Regions from separate parts of the Thermoanaerobacterium thermosulfurigenes genome, predicted to be linked through region 1. Evidence: a T-box and tRNA genes for the amino acid it is inferred to sense, from the RefSeq annotation. Region 1 holds a T-box; the other holds one or more tRNA genes.
What was found. A T-box is a leader RNA that pairs with one kind of tRNA and senses whether it is charged. The one in region 1 lies ahead of metG (methionine--tRNA ligase), so its partner is inferred to be a tRNA-Met.
Positions count from the first base shown of each region.

Region 2: it has a tRNA-Met gene. The T-box ahead of metG (methionine--tRNA ligase) is inferred to sense a tRNA for this amino acid. The anticodon was not compared.

Region 1 covers NZ_JBPODR010000031.1:303-8,525, forward strand. The annotation lists gene HNR52_RS10315 (ABC transporter permease) at 1-709, opposite strand, end outside; gene HNR52_RS10320 (ABC transporter ATP-binding protein) at 709-1,404, opposite strand; gene HNR52_RS10325 (GntR family transcriptional regulator) at 1,404-1,775, opposite strand; gene metG (methionine--tRNA ligase) at 1,906-3,813, opposite strand; T-box leader at 3,867-4,100, opposite strand; gene HNR52_RS10335 (CCA tRNA nucleotidyltransferase) at 4,156-5,559, opposite strand; gene HNR52_RS10340 (spore maturation protein) at 5,616-6,137, opposite strand; gene HNR52_RS10345 (nucleoside recognition domain-containing protein) at 6,143-6,727, opposite strand; gene HNR52_RS10350 (AbrB/MazE/SpoVT family DNA-binding domain-containing protein) at 6,867-7,115, shown strand; gene HNR52_RS10355 (cation diffusion facilitator family transporter) at 7,154-8,032, opposite strand; gene rsmI (16S rRNA (cytidine(1402)-2'-O)-methyltransferase) at 8,178-8,223, opposite strand, start outside.
Region 2 covers NZ_JBPODR010000003.1:28,528-36,750, forward strand. The annotation lists gene HNR52_RS01525 (SpoIID/LytB domain-containing protein) at 1-409, shown strand, start outside; gene yabP (sporulation protein YabP) at 488-781, shown strand; gene HNR52_RS01535 (MtnX-like HAD-IB family phosphatase) at 851-1,492, shown strand; gene HNR52_RS01540 (putative manganese-dependent inorganic diphosphatase) at 1,484-3,103, opposite strand; gene yabQ (spore cortex biosynthesis protein YabQ) at 3,256-3,732, shown strand; gene HNR52_RS01550 (FtsB family cell division protein) at 3,804-4,103, shown strand; gene HNR52_RS01555 (S1 domain-containing RNA-binding protein) at 4,199-4,621, shown strand; gene HNR52_RS01560 (Ppx/GppA phosphatase family protein) at 4,663-5,586, shown strand; gene HNR52_RS01565 (hypothetical protein) at 5,708-6,109, opposite strand; tRNA gene HNR52_RS01570 (tRNA-Met) at 6,361-6,434, opposite strand; tRNA gene HNR52_RS01575 (tRNA-Met) at 6,440-6,515, opposite strand; tRNA gene HNR52_RS01580 (tRNA-Leu) at 6,530-6,619, opposite strand; gene HNR52_RS01585 (methyl-accepting chemotaxis protein) at 7,454-7,972, shown strand.

The sequences.
Region 1 (8,223 bases):
CTATATATACAAGTGTTTGGAAAACAAAGCTTGCTACATTTATCGGGAAAACCGCAAAAGACAAAGCAAAATTATCGCTTCTTTGTGCAATTCCTGAAAATAGATTTATATTTAAATTGTATGGAAATAAATTAATGAGAAGACCATTAATTTTACCGATTACATAGAAAATAATCAGAAATAGAACTATTGACAAAACTTTACCAGATTTTTTGTTATAAAACGCTATCTTGCTGATTGTGATAGAAAAATACGACAAAATCAATAAAGCAACAAAATTCAATAAAGCAGATATTACTATATAAAGTATAAAAATTTTATGTTGAAGTACTGCATCTATAAACACTTTAGCTTCATTCACATATAATAGATTTATAAATGCCATCACTCCAGATACTGTTATAAACAATGTAAATTCAATGATCGATATAATTAGCTTTGAAAAAGCTATGTCAAAACCTCTTTGTGGCAGTGTAAAGAAAAGATATCCTGTATTGCCGTACATATCTCTCTGATACAACATCACTCCTGATATAAGCACGGCTACAAAGCAGGCAAATCCAGCCATAAAAGATACAACGAATGGCAAGCCATGTGACCATGTATTATTTTTTGCTATAAGGTATATATTCAATAAAATCAAGGCAACCAAAAATCCAAGATAATATTTATACCTTCCTAAAAATTCATACTTTATTAGTTTAATCATTATTCATACACCTCCCTGAAGATTTCATCAATAGATTTATTTCTTTCCATCCTTAATTCTTCGGCATTTCCTTTTAAAATAATTTCACCATCTGAGATAAATGCCACATCGTCAAAAAGCCTTTCAATATCTCTTACAAGGTGTGTAGATATAATCATTGAACTATCTTCGCGGATATTATCAATTATTGCGTCAATTATCTTTTCCCTTGTATTAGGATCTATTCCCCCAAGTGGTTCATCAAAAATATATAGTTTCGCATTTCTTGAAAGCACAAGTGTGAGATGCAATTTTTCAAGCATTCCTTTTGAAAGTGACGTTACTTTATCATTTTCATTCAGCATCATAAAATCCAGCAATCTTTTTGACTTTTCAATGTCAAAATCTGCGTAAAAATCTTTGAAGAAATTTATCGCATCTCTAATCTTCATCCATCTATAAAGATAATTTATATCAGGTAGATACGATACAATTGATTTTGTATAGATACCTGGTTCCTGACCGTCAATTAATATTTCACCAGATGTGGGCCTTAATATGCCTGCTGCAATCTTTATAAATGTCGTTTTTCCACTGCCGTTAGGACCTAAAAGGCCTAATATTTTACCTTCTTCCAATTCAATATTAATTCCTTTTAATGCCTTTTTGCTGTAATAATTTTTAGTAAGGTTTGCCGTTTTTAAAATTAACCCCATCAGTTGACCTCCTCTTTAAGATATTCCTTAATAATTTCGAGTATTTCATTTGAATTGAATCCTAAGCTTCTCATACCTGTTACAAATGACTCAACTATCTCTTTCGCCATTTCTCTTTTTAATGATGCAAGCTTTTCGGTATTTTCGGTTATAAATGTTCCCATGCCTCTTTGTGTATATGTGACGTTTTCCCTTTCAAGTTCTTGATAAGCTCTTTGAACAGTATTTGGATTCACTTTAAGGCTTTCGGCCATCTCTCTTACAGAAGGCAATTTATCTCCTCCATTTAATTTTTTTGTGACTATGTCCCTCTTTATCATATCCATAATCTGGATATAAATAGGCATTTTTTCATTGAATTCGACTTTCATGTTTCACCTCCATCATACTATCATAGTGCACTAATTACATAGTACACTATGATAGCAAAAATGTCAATTTTTTTAAAAATTTATTGTAAGGTAAAAAGCACATAAAAAAATAAGAGGGGCCTATGCCCTCCTATTTTACCTTCGCACCGCTTTCTATGTCTTTATCTAAAGTTACAACAGTCAATTTGCCTTCGTTTGATGCCGCCAAAATCATTCCGTATGATTCTATGCCTCTTAATTTTTTAGGCTCCAGATTTGCAACGAGGACGAGTTTTTTGCCTACAAGCTCTTCTATCTTGTAATGCAGCGCAAGTCCTGATACAACTTGCCTTACCTCATCGCCAACTTTAAGTTTAAGCTTTAATAATTTATCAGCGCCTTCTACTTTTTCTGCTTCCAATACTTCTGCAACTCTCAAATCAATTTTTGCAAAATCGTCTATTTTGATGTAATTTGTCTCTTCCTTAGCTTCTACTTTATTAGAAGTCTTTTCAGCTTCTTTAAGCTCCTTTTCTACATCGATCCTTGGGAAAATATTCTCACCTCTTTTAACTTTTGTGCCTGATTTCAGTAAGCCGAATTTAAGGCTATCCCATGTCCTTAAATCATCGTCAATCCCAAGCTGTTCATATATCTTGATAGGCGTATTTGGCATAAATGGCGTTATCAAAATCGCGACAAACCTCAGTGATTCTACAAGGTTATAAAGAACAGTTTTAAGCCTTCCTTTTTTGTTTTCATCTTTTGCCAATACCCATGGCATCGTCTCGTCAATGTACTTATTGGCGCGACCCACAAGCTTCCAGATTTCCGCAAGAGCATTTGAAAACTGCAGCTTATCCATATAGCTTTCAACAACTTTTGGTAAGTTATTTGCGATAGATATTAACTCATCATCAACGTCATCTTTATCCGAAACTTCTGGCACTACACCGTCAAAGTATTTTTCTACCATCGTTACAGTCCTGCTTAAAAGATTGCCAAAATCATTGGCAAGGTCAGAATTTATCCTGGAAATCAAGGCTTCATTTGAGAATACACCATCTGCTCCAAATGGAACTTCTCTTAAAAGAAAATACCTTATGGCATCTACGCCGTATTTTGACACAAGTTCTTTCGGGTCAACCACATTGCCCTTTGACTTTGACATCTTGCCGCCTTCTAATATAAGCCAACCATGGCCAAACACTTTCTTAGGGAGAGGCAAATCCAGCGCCATAAGCATTGCAGGCCATATAATGGTGTGGAATCTTACGATTTCCTTTCCAACAAGGTGCACATCTGCCGGCCAGTACTTTTTAAAATCTTCGTCATGGTCTGTAGAATAACCCAACGCAGTTATGTAGTTGGAAAGGGCGTCAATCCAAACATACACAACGTGTTTTGGATCAAACGGAACTTTTACGCCCCAGTCAAATGACGTTCTGGATACGCACAAATCCTCAAGACCTGACTTTATAAAGCTTACCATCTCATTTAACCTTGATTCAGGCTGTATAAAGTCTGGGTGCTCCTCGTAATATTTAAGAAGTTTGTCTGCGTAATTTGAAAGCTTAAAGAAATAACTTTCCTCTTTCACAAGCTCTACAGGTCTGCCGCAATCTGGGCAGTTTCCATCGACAAGCTGTTTCTCAGTCCAAAACGTCTCACAAGGTGTGCAGTACCAACCCTCGTATTCGCTTTTGTATATGTCCCCTTTTTCATAAAGCTTTGTAAATATCTTTTGTACAATCTCTTCATGCTGCTTGTCCGTTGTCCTTATAAACTTGTCATTGCTTATGTCCATAGTATTCCACAAATCTTTTATCCATGCCACAATTTCATCCACATACTGTTTAGGTGTAACGCCTTTTTCCTTTGCCTTTCTCTGTATCTTTTGACCGTGTTCGTCTGTTCCTGTCAAAAACATCACATCATAGCCTGTAAGCCTTTTGAAGCGAGCCATCGCATCTGCAGCGACAGTCGTATAAGAATGACCTATATGTAGCTTATCGCTTGGATAATATATAGGTGTTGTAATGTAAAAAGTCTTCGCCATAAAAATCCTCCTCATCTAAATTTATTTTAAGGCGTAAAAAAACCCGCCTCCCATTAAGGGGCGAGTTTGATCGCGCTACCACCCTTTTCACATACGCCTCACGGCCGTATGCCTCATAAAGTGCTGTCACACTCCTACTCTGTAACGGGAAATCCCGCCAAAGCCTACTTAATTTCAGCTTTGAAGCTCAAGGTCCATGTTCAAAAGTTCATTCCCTACTGGCTTTCACCTTAACCCAGCTCTCTTTAAGAGAAATTCCTTTCTACTCTTCCCTTCATTGCCTTTTTATATATTATTTACATCATTACATAATAATATACTTTACCGCAAATGTATTGTCAACTATATTTTCTCCATCTTCATTCTTTCCTCTACAAATTTTACTGCGTCTTCTCTGCTTTCTATTTCACCGTAAAATTGATTCTTTCTCAATTCGTATAGTATTTGATTTAAAAGCTTATAATCTTTAAGATCAAAATTGACTATTATATCAAGCGGCGTAAGAAGTGGTATCTTCGTCTTTTCAAAGTCCATGTACCTTCTTAATAGCTTTGTTATAAAATTCCTATAGCATGAAGCTTCATTCAACCTGCCTTGTCCTTTCATAGACGAAGTAATATCAGCTAACGACAAAAGCAAACACCCTATAGCATTTTCTTCAAGGTCAGAAAAAAACTTAAACAATGCTTTGTTTCCAGTCCCATCTATGTAAAGTAAAAATGGATTTACGTGGTACAAAACCATCTTCTTTATCAGAGATGCTTCTTTTTTCGCCAGTTTTAATCTCTTAGCTATATCTGCAACAATTTTTTCTCCCTTTACATCGTGATTGTAAAACTGAAGCCTATTATCAGAATCTATGTAAATAGCATCTTTTTTGCCGATTTCATGAAACATTGCAGCAAGTTTCAATACGTCTTTTAGCTTGTTTCCTGAGGAAAGATCTTTATCAAGGTACTTTTTGACCAAATTTTCTATATCTGAAGGAAATCTGAGCTCATTTACAATTGTTTCATATTCTTCTATCGTCTTTATGGAATGATGCCATGAGTCCAAAACCTGATAATAACACTTGCCTATCTCTTTCATCTCAGCTATCTCAGGAAAAAGCGCATCGATTAACCCCAGCTCGTCCATCATTTGTAAGTATTTAAATGACTCCTTTGACTTAAGTATAGAATATATTTCACTCATGATCCTTTCTGAAGAAACGTTCTTAATCAAATCGGCTTTTTCTCTTATAAGATTTTTGGAATCCTCATCTATAGAAAAATTGTATTTGGCTGCAAATCTAATAGCTCTAAGCATCCTTAAAGGGTCATCATCGAAGGAACTTTTCCCTACGCATTTTATCTTCTTTTCTCTTAAATCCTTTAACCCTCCTAAAGGATCTACTATCAAGTCTACATCAAAAAAATCATTTAGCCTTATTGCCATCGCATTTATCGTAAAGTCCCTATGAATCAAATCTTCATCTATATTTTCGCCTCTAATTTGTGTAAAATCCAGCACTACATTTTCATATACGACTCTATATGTACCTCTGTCCTCTGCATAAGGCACATAAGAGCCTTTTAGCTTATCACATACAAGCTTTGAAACCGAAGCAGCATCACCTAATACAGCAAAATCATAATCGCTTATATTTACATTTAGTATTCTGTCTCTTATGGTTCCTCCTACAATATAGACTTTTTCGGCCTCATCAGATAGTATGCGCTTTAACCTGTTTATCAATATCCCCATATCATGTAAACTCCTCGTTTTTATATTACTGTCTTTAGTATATCAGATTTGAAGTTTCAAAAAAACAATCTGCTGTAAAAAACAGATGACAGTATTGCAGCGATATCAGCAGCAATGCCTGCTATTATGGAATGTCTCATCTTTTTAACTCCAACAGATCCAAAATAAACCGATAAAACGTAAAACGTAGTCTCTGTAGAGCCATACATAACAGAAGCAAGTCTGGCTGTAAACGAATCAGGCCCATGAGATTTAATAAGTTCTGTCACTATGCCTAATGCACCGCTTCCAGATAGAGGCCTTATGAGAGCCAATGGCACTACATCTGACGGCATTCCAATTGTTGCAGTAAGCGGTGAAATCCACTTTGCAAAGATATCTAAAGTTCCGGATGCTCTCAGGACTCCCACTGCCACCAACATTGCCAGCAAAGCAGGAAATATTTTTATTATCGTATTAATGCCTTCTTTTGCACCATCTAAAAAGACTTCATAAATTTTTACATGATTAATTAAACCATATACAGGAATCAAAAACATGATAGCTGGAATTATAAACTCAGAAATCGATTTAAGCAAAAATATCACTCCTTAAAAAGGGATGACTTTTCAAGTGATTTCACGACCACAAGGCCTACGGTTAAAGCTGTAATGCTGGATAAAAGTCCAGCCAACACAAAATCCGCTGGATTTTTCGCACCTAAAGAAGCCCTTAATCCTATCATAACAGCAGGAAGAAGCTGCACTGATGCAGTATTTATAACGAGAAATGTGCACATGGAATTAGATGCAACATCCTTTTTATTTAATTCTTGAAGGTATTCCATCGCTTTTATTCCAAAAGGCGTAGCCGCATTTCCTAATCCTAACATATTTGCTGATATATTCATTATCATAGCACCAATAGCAGGATGATCTTTTGGTATCTCAGGGAATAGTTTTACTATGACTGGCTTTAAAACTTTTGCCAATGCATCCATAAGTCCAGATTTTTCAGCTATCTGCATTATACCTAACCATAAAGACATGATGCCTACGAGTCCTATTGATATTGTAACAGCCGACTCAGATGAATCTATTATAGCTTTTGATACCTCCCCCATCCTACCATTTATCATGCCGACAATTACACCTGTACCAATCATGAAGATCCATATATAATTTATCAATTTTATCTCCCCCATCCCATAAAAATTTATGTTATTTTTAAAAAAAAATGCCATTAAACTATTGACTTATTTTTCAAAACTTGGTATTATTAGAATGCAAAGAATTTGTCGAATTTTGTAGTTTTAGGAGGGGAGAGATATGTTGAAATCCACAGGAATTGTAAGAAAAGTGGATGAGTTAGGAAGAGTCGTCATTCCTATCGAACTTAGAAGGACTCTGAATATTGCAGAAAGAGACGCTTTAGAAATCTACGTGGATGGCGAGCAGATTGTACTTAAAAAGTACGAGCCTGCATGTATTTTCTGCGGCAATGCAGAAAATGTCGTCAATTACAAAGGCAAAAATATCTGCAAGACATGCCTCGATGACATTAAAAAAAGCGAATAATATTAAAAAATAATAGAAGTTTTACTTCTATTATTTTTTTACTCTGTTACTTCATTTTTATCGTAAGGCTCTATATGAACAATGACTTCTGTAACACCAGGTATTTCCTTTTTTAATTTTTCTTCCAACTGATCAGCTATATAATGAGCATCTTTTATATTTTCACTCGGGTCAACCATTATATGCATGTCTATATTTATGTCGTCTTCTCTACCTCTGCTTCTTATTTGATGGCATGAAAGCACACCTTTTACGGATAAAGCGATGTCGCGGATTTTTTCTGAATCTATGACAATCCTATCGCACAAAATGTCGGAGCTGTGCTTTATTATTTCAATACCTGCTTTTACGATGAATATCGATATTGCTATAGACATCAGCGGATCGATGTATGGCGGTATTCCAAGTTTTAATGCAATAAGTGTTATAAGAACAGAGACAGACACGTAGATGTCGCTTTTTGTGTGAAGTGAATCAGATACAAGTATGTCGCTTTTTAAATTTACTCCTTGCCTGTACTCGTAAGCAAATACAAATATGTTAAGCAATAATGTAGTAATCATTATTATGAAGCTGTCTAACGTGATTTTTGGTTCTACAGGATTTAAAAGCCTGCCATAAGCTTCTTTTAGTATAGTATAACTTACTACAAATAGCATCACAGATATAAAAATTGACGAAAACGTCTCAAATTTTTTATGCCCATAAGGATGTTCTTCATCCTGCGGTTTTGACGCCAAATATATGCCTACAAGGCCTACTATATTACCTGAACTGTCTGATAATGAATGAAACCCATCAGCCACCATGCTGGCGCTTTTTATATGCAAGCCGTACAAAAGTTTAGCTAACGCCACAGCTATATTTATAAAAAGTATAAGTATCAAAACATTCTTTATCTTTTTAAATGAATTCATCGTAAAACCCCTTTGTATCAATTGATAATTTTTAATATAATACATATTATATGCTTAAACTAAAAATTATGCAATATATTAAGATATTTTTATAGCTGAAATTATTGATTATCATTATCAATTGATACTGATAGGCGAAATCGAATTACGATTCATCCTTCAATGCGAGCTTGTAAATTTCGCTTTTTGGT
Region 2 (8,223 bases), on a different contig from region 1:
AGATGATATTAAAGTAGCTCCTCCTAATATAAGAAATTGGTCATATACTTTTACAAAACAGGAAGTTTTAAGTGCATTAAACAAGATGGGTATAGAAATAAGCGATTTTAAAACAGTGAAGATAGGAGCAAAAGGAATATCTGGCAGGACGGTACTTCTGAACTTTGATAAAATACCTGTAAATGCGCCAGATTTCAGGATTGCCATTGGAAGTGAAAAGATGAAGTCTACAATGTTAGACAGCGTCAAATACGATGGAAATAATCTTACAATAAAGGGCAGGGGATTTGGGCACGGTGTCGGCATGTCTCAATGGGGTGCATATCAGATGGCTAAAAATGGAGCTAAAGCCAGTGACATAATAATGCATTATTTCAAAAATATAAATATTGTGAAACTCTGGGATTAAAGAGAGCCAAAAGCTCTCTTTTTTTGTTCTAAAAAATTGATGTGGACATAAAATTATTCTAAAAGAGGAGGTGTTATGATGGATGATAGAAAAGGGACAAACATCAATAAACCGCAAAATATCTCTGTGCAAAATAGGGAAAAGATGCAAATAACAGGCGTAGACAACGTTGTAAGTTTTGATGATGAAACTGTTGTGCTGGAAACATCAATGGGGATTCTCACGATTAAAGGTCAAGAACTTCACATAAATAAGCTGAATTTGGACGATGGAAATGTATCAATAGATGGAGAAGTTATAAGTATTGTTTACAGCGATAGAGGTGGATTAATGGGTAAATCTGGCGGTTTTTTAAGCAGGATGTTTAGGTGAATTTGAGAATTGATGTGTCCCTTTAAATCGTGTATTATAATAATAGATGATTTAAAGGGGATATGCTTTATGGATACTTATGTACTTGTAGACTTTGATGGAACAATAACAAAAGAAGATACGTGCTATGCGATGGTAAAGGCTTTTGCTAAAGACGGCTGGCAAGAGATAGAGAAAGATTGGGAAGAAGGGAAGATAACTACAGAAGAATGTGCATTAGAGACATTTAAGATTATGGACATGGATGAAGAAAAATTGAAATCATTGCTTTTGACGATGGAAATAGATTTATATTTTAAAGATTTCATGGAGTTTTGCAAAGATAGAGGCTATAAAGTTATAATAGCCAGCGATGGTTATGACTTCAACATAAGGACTGTCCTAGATAAATACAATATTGACATGGAGTATTTTAGCAATAAGCTTGATTTTCGAGACGGCAAAATTGTGGCGTCATTTAATACATCTGATGATTGCGATAAATGTGGTTCTTGCAAGTTGGATATCTTAAAAAAATATAAAAAGGAAAACACGCGGATTATCTATATTGGCGATGGTTACTCCGATATTTGCGTTTCAAAATATGCCGATTTGCTTTTTGCGAAAGGTGTGCTATTAAAATACTGTGAAGACAATGGCATTCCATCCATTCCATTTGAAGATTTTAAAGATATCATAGAATATTTAGAAAAAAGCGATAAACTATTTTAAGTTTATCGCTTTTGCTATTGGAGGTACAACTTGCTTTTTTCTTGATATGATGTATGGAAGGTAAAAATGGTTGTTGTCGATGTTTATGTTAAATGCTCTTTCCAACAGCTCTTTGTGATTGCCTGCAAACAAGAACAATGATCCTTCATTTATTATATCTGTTAGCATTAGCAAAAGCATATCAAAGTTTTTGTTTTTTCTTTCTTCCTCCATGAATTTAAGAAGATCATCTTTAAGATTTCCGATGCTCGACAATGTGTTGACTTGTCCTATGCCAACTCTTAAGTTGCCGATTAGAAATTCTTTAAAGTCGGTGTAAAATATCTCTTCAACTGTCTTGCCTTTTAAAGATGTGCCAGCTTCAAACATCTTTTTGCCAAAAGACTCTATGTCTATCCCAGCTATTTCAGCCAATTTTTTTGCTGCTCTTATATCTTCTGGTGTGCATGTTGGCGATTTGAATACAAGTGTGTCTGACAATATGGCCGCACACATGAGTCCTGCAATACGCTTATCTGGCGTTATACCTCTCTCTTCATAGATTTTATTGATTATTGTAGAAGAACAGCCTACGGGCTGATTTCTAAACAGTATAGGTTGATTTGTTTCAATGCCGCCAACTCGATGGTGGTCGATGATTTCAAGGATAGTAGCATCTTCTATCCCGTCAACGGCTTGAGATAATTCGTTGTGATCTACAAGTATTATTTTCTTTCTTTCATAGTCCAATATATGGCGTCTTGCCAATAACCCCAATACTTTTCCTTCATCATCAACCACAGGAAAATTTCTATATCTGTATTTTAACATCGTCTGTCTGACATCATCTATGTAATCACTGTCTTTAAATGTGACAATGTCATCTTTGATCATTATCAATGATACAGGCAAGCACTGATTTATAAGCTTTATGGTATCAAAAGTGTCACAAGGCACTACTATCAAGGTGGAGCCAAACTTTTTTGCTTCTTCTATGACTGCATTCGATGGGTCTTCTCCGCCGGTGATTATTATAGTCTTTGCGCCTTTTTTTATTGATTCTAATTGTATGTTTTCTCTGTTTCCTACGATTAATGTCATGCCGGATTCTATTCTACTTACTACACTTTGTGTTTGCATTGCGGCAACAATTATGTCACCTCTTACAAATTCCTCATTTTTTAAGATTAGCTTTCCGTTTAATGTCTTTATGATGTTTTCAACTGGAATAGTGTAATTTGAAAGCTCATGTGATGATGTCAGGTATGCCTTTGCAAGGTCGCCCATAGTAGCGATGCCTTTTAATTTATTTTCATCGTCTACTACAACAATTGTCTTGGAATTGTTGTTTAATAAAATATTCCAAGCTTCATACATTGGTGCTTTTTCACTTATAGTAAGTGGCTTATCATAAGCAATATCGCCAACCTGAGTATATACATTGTCTATCAATAGTGGTTCATTTACATTAAAATAGTCTAAAACAAATTGCGTTTCTCTGTTAATAGGACCAAGCCTTACTGGAACCGCATTTATTTTGTCGGCTATTCTCTTTAAATTAGCGTATGCAATTGCTGAACAAATGGAATCAGTATCTGGATTTTTATGTCCTGAAACAAATACAACACCCATATTCAATTTCTCCTTTGTTTAGATTTTCGAACTTTGCAAATAGTTTAAAACTGAAGATTATGTAATATTGTCATGAATATCGGTTGGCGCATTAAATGAATCATATCAAATTCCCACATAAATATAATATAATATGAGGAGGTATAATGTAAATGGTAATGAATGTTGAAAGTCAGCTTTATTCTTTTTTTGTCATGTTATATGGTGGCATAATAATCGCTATTTTATACGATGTATATAAATTGTTTAGACTTATATTAAGGCCAAAGCGAATAGCTACTGACATAGGTGATATCATCTATTGGATATTGGCAACGTTCGTATTTATATTTTTTTTATATGTGAGTAATTACGCTGAAATAAGGTTTTACTCATTCCTCGGCCTTTTGATTGGAATACTTTTGTACAACATATTTCTAAGTCCCATTGTGATGAAACTACTTCTATTTTTTTATAAGGTCATAAGAAATACAGTGATATGGGTATATAAGATTGCATCATATCCATTTGTTGCTATTTATAAAATTATATCAGTACCGGTAAGATATATTTCAAATGTACTGGGCATTCCTGGCAAGTTAATCAATAACACAATATCACATTTTAATATTTTTAAGAGAAAAAAATAAAGGATTTTTCTAATAAATGTCGAATATATTTATATCCGAATGAATAAAAATGTGTGAGAGGTATATTGGACATGAAACAAAGTAGAAAGATTAAGCTAAAACCGGTGCTTTTAATTCTTTTTGTCGTGTACATATTATTTACTCTTGTAAAGCAACAAATAACATTAAATGTGTTGGATAAAAAATTGAATGCAGCTACTACACAAGTAAATGCTGCTGAAGAGGAGAATAAAAAATTAAACAATCAGATAAAATATATAAAGACAGATGAATTTATCGAAAATGAAGCTAGGCAAAAATTAGGGCTTATCAAAAAAGGAGAGATTATGTTTATAGATACTGCTAAGGATGCACAAAATTCCTCGAATTAAGGCGAATTTTTTTAATATGCTTGATAGAAATGACTTTTTAATATATAATTAAACATATTAGTAATCAAATAAGAAGAGGGAGGATAAACATTTATATGCCATTTCAGGTAGGAGAGGTAGTTGAAGGAACTGTTCTAAATATCACAGATTTTGGAGCGTTTGTTCAATTACCAGAAGGCAAAACAGGGCTAGTCCACATATCAGAAGTTGCTAACACGTATGTAAAAGACATAAACGAATTTTTGAAAGAAAACGACAAGGTGAAGGTAAAGATTCTTTCTATGGATAAGGGCGGAAGAATAAGCCTATCAATAAAAAAGGCTTTGCCAAAACCAAAACAGGTAAAAAGCAACAAAGGCTACGACAGTGATAATTATAGCAATCGGAATAATAATATATCTTTTGAAGAGAGAATATCAAAATTTTTAAAGGATTCTGATGAAAGGCAGCAGCAGCTTAAAAAGAATTTTGATTCAAAAAGAAGAGGCGGTGGCTATAAAAGAAACGCTAGTTATTAAAACTTCGGGCAAGCCCGAAGATTTTTTATGGGAGGATTATTATGAGGTGTTCTGTTATCGATATAGGAACAAATTCTGTCCGCCATCTTGTGTGTGATGTAGATGGGAAAGAAATTAAACACATAAAGAAGGATGTTAAAGTAACGAGACTTGGTGATTCTGTATCGAAAAGTGGGAAATTGGCCAGTGATGCTATTGAGCGAACAGCAAGTGCAATACAAGCTTTTTTAGACGATGCTGAAAATCTCAAGGTACAAGATATATATGCTTTTGCTACATCTGCAGTGAGAGATGCTAAAAATGCTGACAGCTTTATAAATGAACTTTCAAAATTTGGCATAAACGTTGATATAATAGATGGTGAAACTGAAAGTCTTTATGGATATATTGGTGCCTCATACGGAATAAAAAGAGAAAGTGTATTGGTTTTGGATGTTGGTGGAGGGAGTACAGAATTTTCTTATCTTAACGGAAACCTTGTGAAAAAAAGCTTTGATATAGGTGCTTTAAGGCTTACAGAGAAATTTATAAAGAATGATCCTATTACGCTCGATGAGTACAATAATATAAGCCTCTATATAACAGACATGCTTATGCCATTTATAAGTGAAAATCAAGAAATACCTACAGATGTAGTTGGCATAGGTGGTACAATAACAACACTTGCTGCCATGTCACAGGGTTTAGAAATCTACTCGAGAGAATTAGTTCATGGATATGTGCTTAGTAAAAGCGAAATAAAAAGGTTGCTGGACTTAATGATGTCGTTGAGCTTGAACGAGAGAAGACTTTTGAATGGTTTGCAGCCTGAAAGAGCTGATATTATCGTTGCAGGCACAATAATAGTCTATACAATTTTAAAGCTTTTGAACTGTACTTCAATTACCGTAAGCGAGTGGGACAATTTAGAAGGCGCCTTAGTAGAAAAATATATAAAAAACGTGAATGATAAAGCAGACAATTAGATTTATGTCGATGTATGCGAATAATGTATTCATAACAATGTCAGAAAAGATGGATTGCAAGCTTTTAAAGAAATAACCGATGCTTTTTGTTGTATAAAAAGAAAAAACATAAAAGCTGAGATTACCTATTGCTCAGCTTTTGTCCTAATTCCAATATTTTATTGTCATGATATAACTTTTTAATCGTCATGTTGTTCACATCTATTTGTACTCTATCGATCTTTTCGCTTATTTCATCAATTTTTTCGTGCACAATTTGCCTATCATCAAATAAAGCGCTTATTTTATCAGTTATTTCATTATTAATCTTAGTGCCAAGTTTTTTTATCTCTTCTTTTGCATTAAACATTTCTGATTTTAAATTGGTGAATTCTTCTTTCACACTATACACTTCTGATCTTAAATCATACATTTCTACTTTTATACTATCTACATCTGACTTTAAATCAGTTATTGATTTATTTAAGTTCCCTATATTATTGCTAATTTTTTCTAACAAAAAAAGAATTTTTTCTTCCTCCATCAACAAAAACCTCTCTTTAGTCCAAAATTTTTCCCATAGATTCATTCTAATTTATAAATTTTATAAATTCAATAGTATTTAAGACTCATTTTAAAGATTTTTGTCATGTTGATTTAATGTATTTAATATGCTCATCTTATATTAAAAAATATATAAAAAAATCACCCACCTTTTTAGGCGAGTAATTATACTTATTCGTTTTGACTATATGTTTTTTTAAAATCATCAAAACCCTGATTTTATTGGTTTAGTAGCGGCGAGTGGAGTCGAACCACCGACACTGCGGGTATGAACCGCATGCTCTAGCCAACTGAGCTACGCCGCCATATTTGGTTGCGGGGGCAGGACTTGAACCTGCGACCTCCGGGTTATGAGCCCGACGAGCTGCCAACTGCTCCACCCCGCGATGTACTATTCAATTGGTGCCGGAGACCGGAATCGAACCGGTACGGGCTTTAAAGGCCCGCAGGATTTTAAGTCCTGTGCGTCTGCCAGTTCCGCCACTCCGGCAATCACATCAACCAGCGACATCATTAATTATATTACATAAAGGACTATTAGTCAATACCTTTATGCCATATTATTCGGTGTAGATTACAATAAAATTTTGACATATTTGATAATGAAAGTGGCCAATGGTAATCAATTGTTTTTTTATTCAATTTATAAAGAAGGAATTAGAGGAATTATGCAGAATATATTTATATAAAGTTGTTGCATAAGGTAGTAATTTGTCGTCTACATTGGATAGTACAAAAAACACAGGATATCGACGACGTTTTAGGGATTTAACTTTTAAGTTTTATCAGGAGGGAGGGGTATGTGTGAAATTATAAAAAATGATGGCTTGTCATTGGTTTAATTTTTATAAAAAAGGTGGTTTTACAAAAGATGTGAACGAATGTTTTTAGATTACCTATAAGGGATCGAAGAATGTTAACTAAATTTGACAAAAGTCGTTAATTCTATATAATTTATTATAGCGCTTTATGAGAAGTTAAAAAATTAACGAATTAAGGAGGACTAAAATTGATAACCATATCTAAAGATGAGATGCTTGACTTTTTTCATAAATTAACAACTTTTTTACCATTACTTTTTGAGGATAGTGTATCTTTTGCCATTGTAGATAATGAAAAATATTTAGAGATAAAAAATTGTGATGAACTTCCTATTAATGCAAAAGTAGGTGATGCAATTCCAGAAGGTGGTGCAGCTTTTGAAGCCCTTAGAACTGGAAACTACATCATAAAAGATGTACCAAAAGAAGTATATGGAGTACCGTTTAAATCATATGCTATCCCTATAAAAGATTATGATAATTCTGTAATTGGGGTTTTACTTATGGGGAAAAGTTTAGAAAAAAGACATAAAGTATTGTCACTATCCGAAAATCTGGCAGCATCACTTGAGCAAATATCTTCAGCTATCCAAGAGGTTTCCTCTGGAGTCGAAATTGTAGTTAATTCAAATACTAAGATATTAGAAGAAGTAAATAAAGCTATTGAAAATACAAAGGGCACTGATGATATTTTAAAATTTGTTCAAAATATTTCTAAACAAACAAATTTATTGGGATTAAACGCAGCCATTGAGGCCGCAAGAGCTGGTGAAAAAGGCAAAGGCTTTAGTGTGGTTGCTGAAGAAATACGAAAGTTATCTAATACCAGCAGTGAATCTATAAGTAAAATAGACTCAGTATTAGAGAAAATACAGGAATCTATAAAAAGTATTTCTGACAAAATAAATGAATCAAGCTCATTTTTTGAGACACAAGCTACCGCATTTGAAGAAATTAGTTCTTCCATAGAGGAATTAAGCGCTACTTCTCAACTTTTAGAAGAATTAGCAAGGAATTTATAGGACTATAAAAGCAGTACGGATTTTCGATTTGCTCAAATCGAAAATCCGTATTTATAAAGCACCTCTGTATATATTTGCAGAAGTGCTTTATTTTTATAGAGGCAATAATTTGCTTCTATATAGTTTAATTTCAAACAAATATTTCATGAATTTCAATCCATATTTTTATGATTTGCATATTTTAAAGACACATTTTTGTTACAAAATTTACATATTTTTAATATATTTGCAAATGGAATTTTGATATGGTA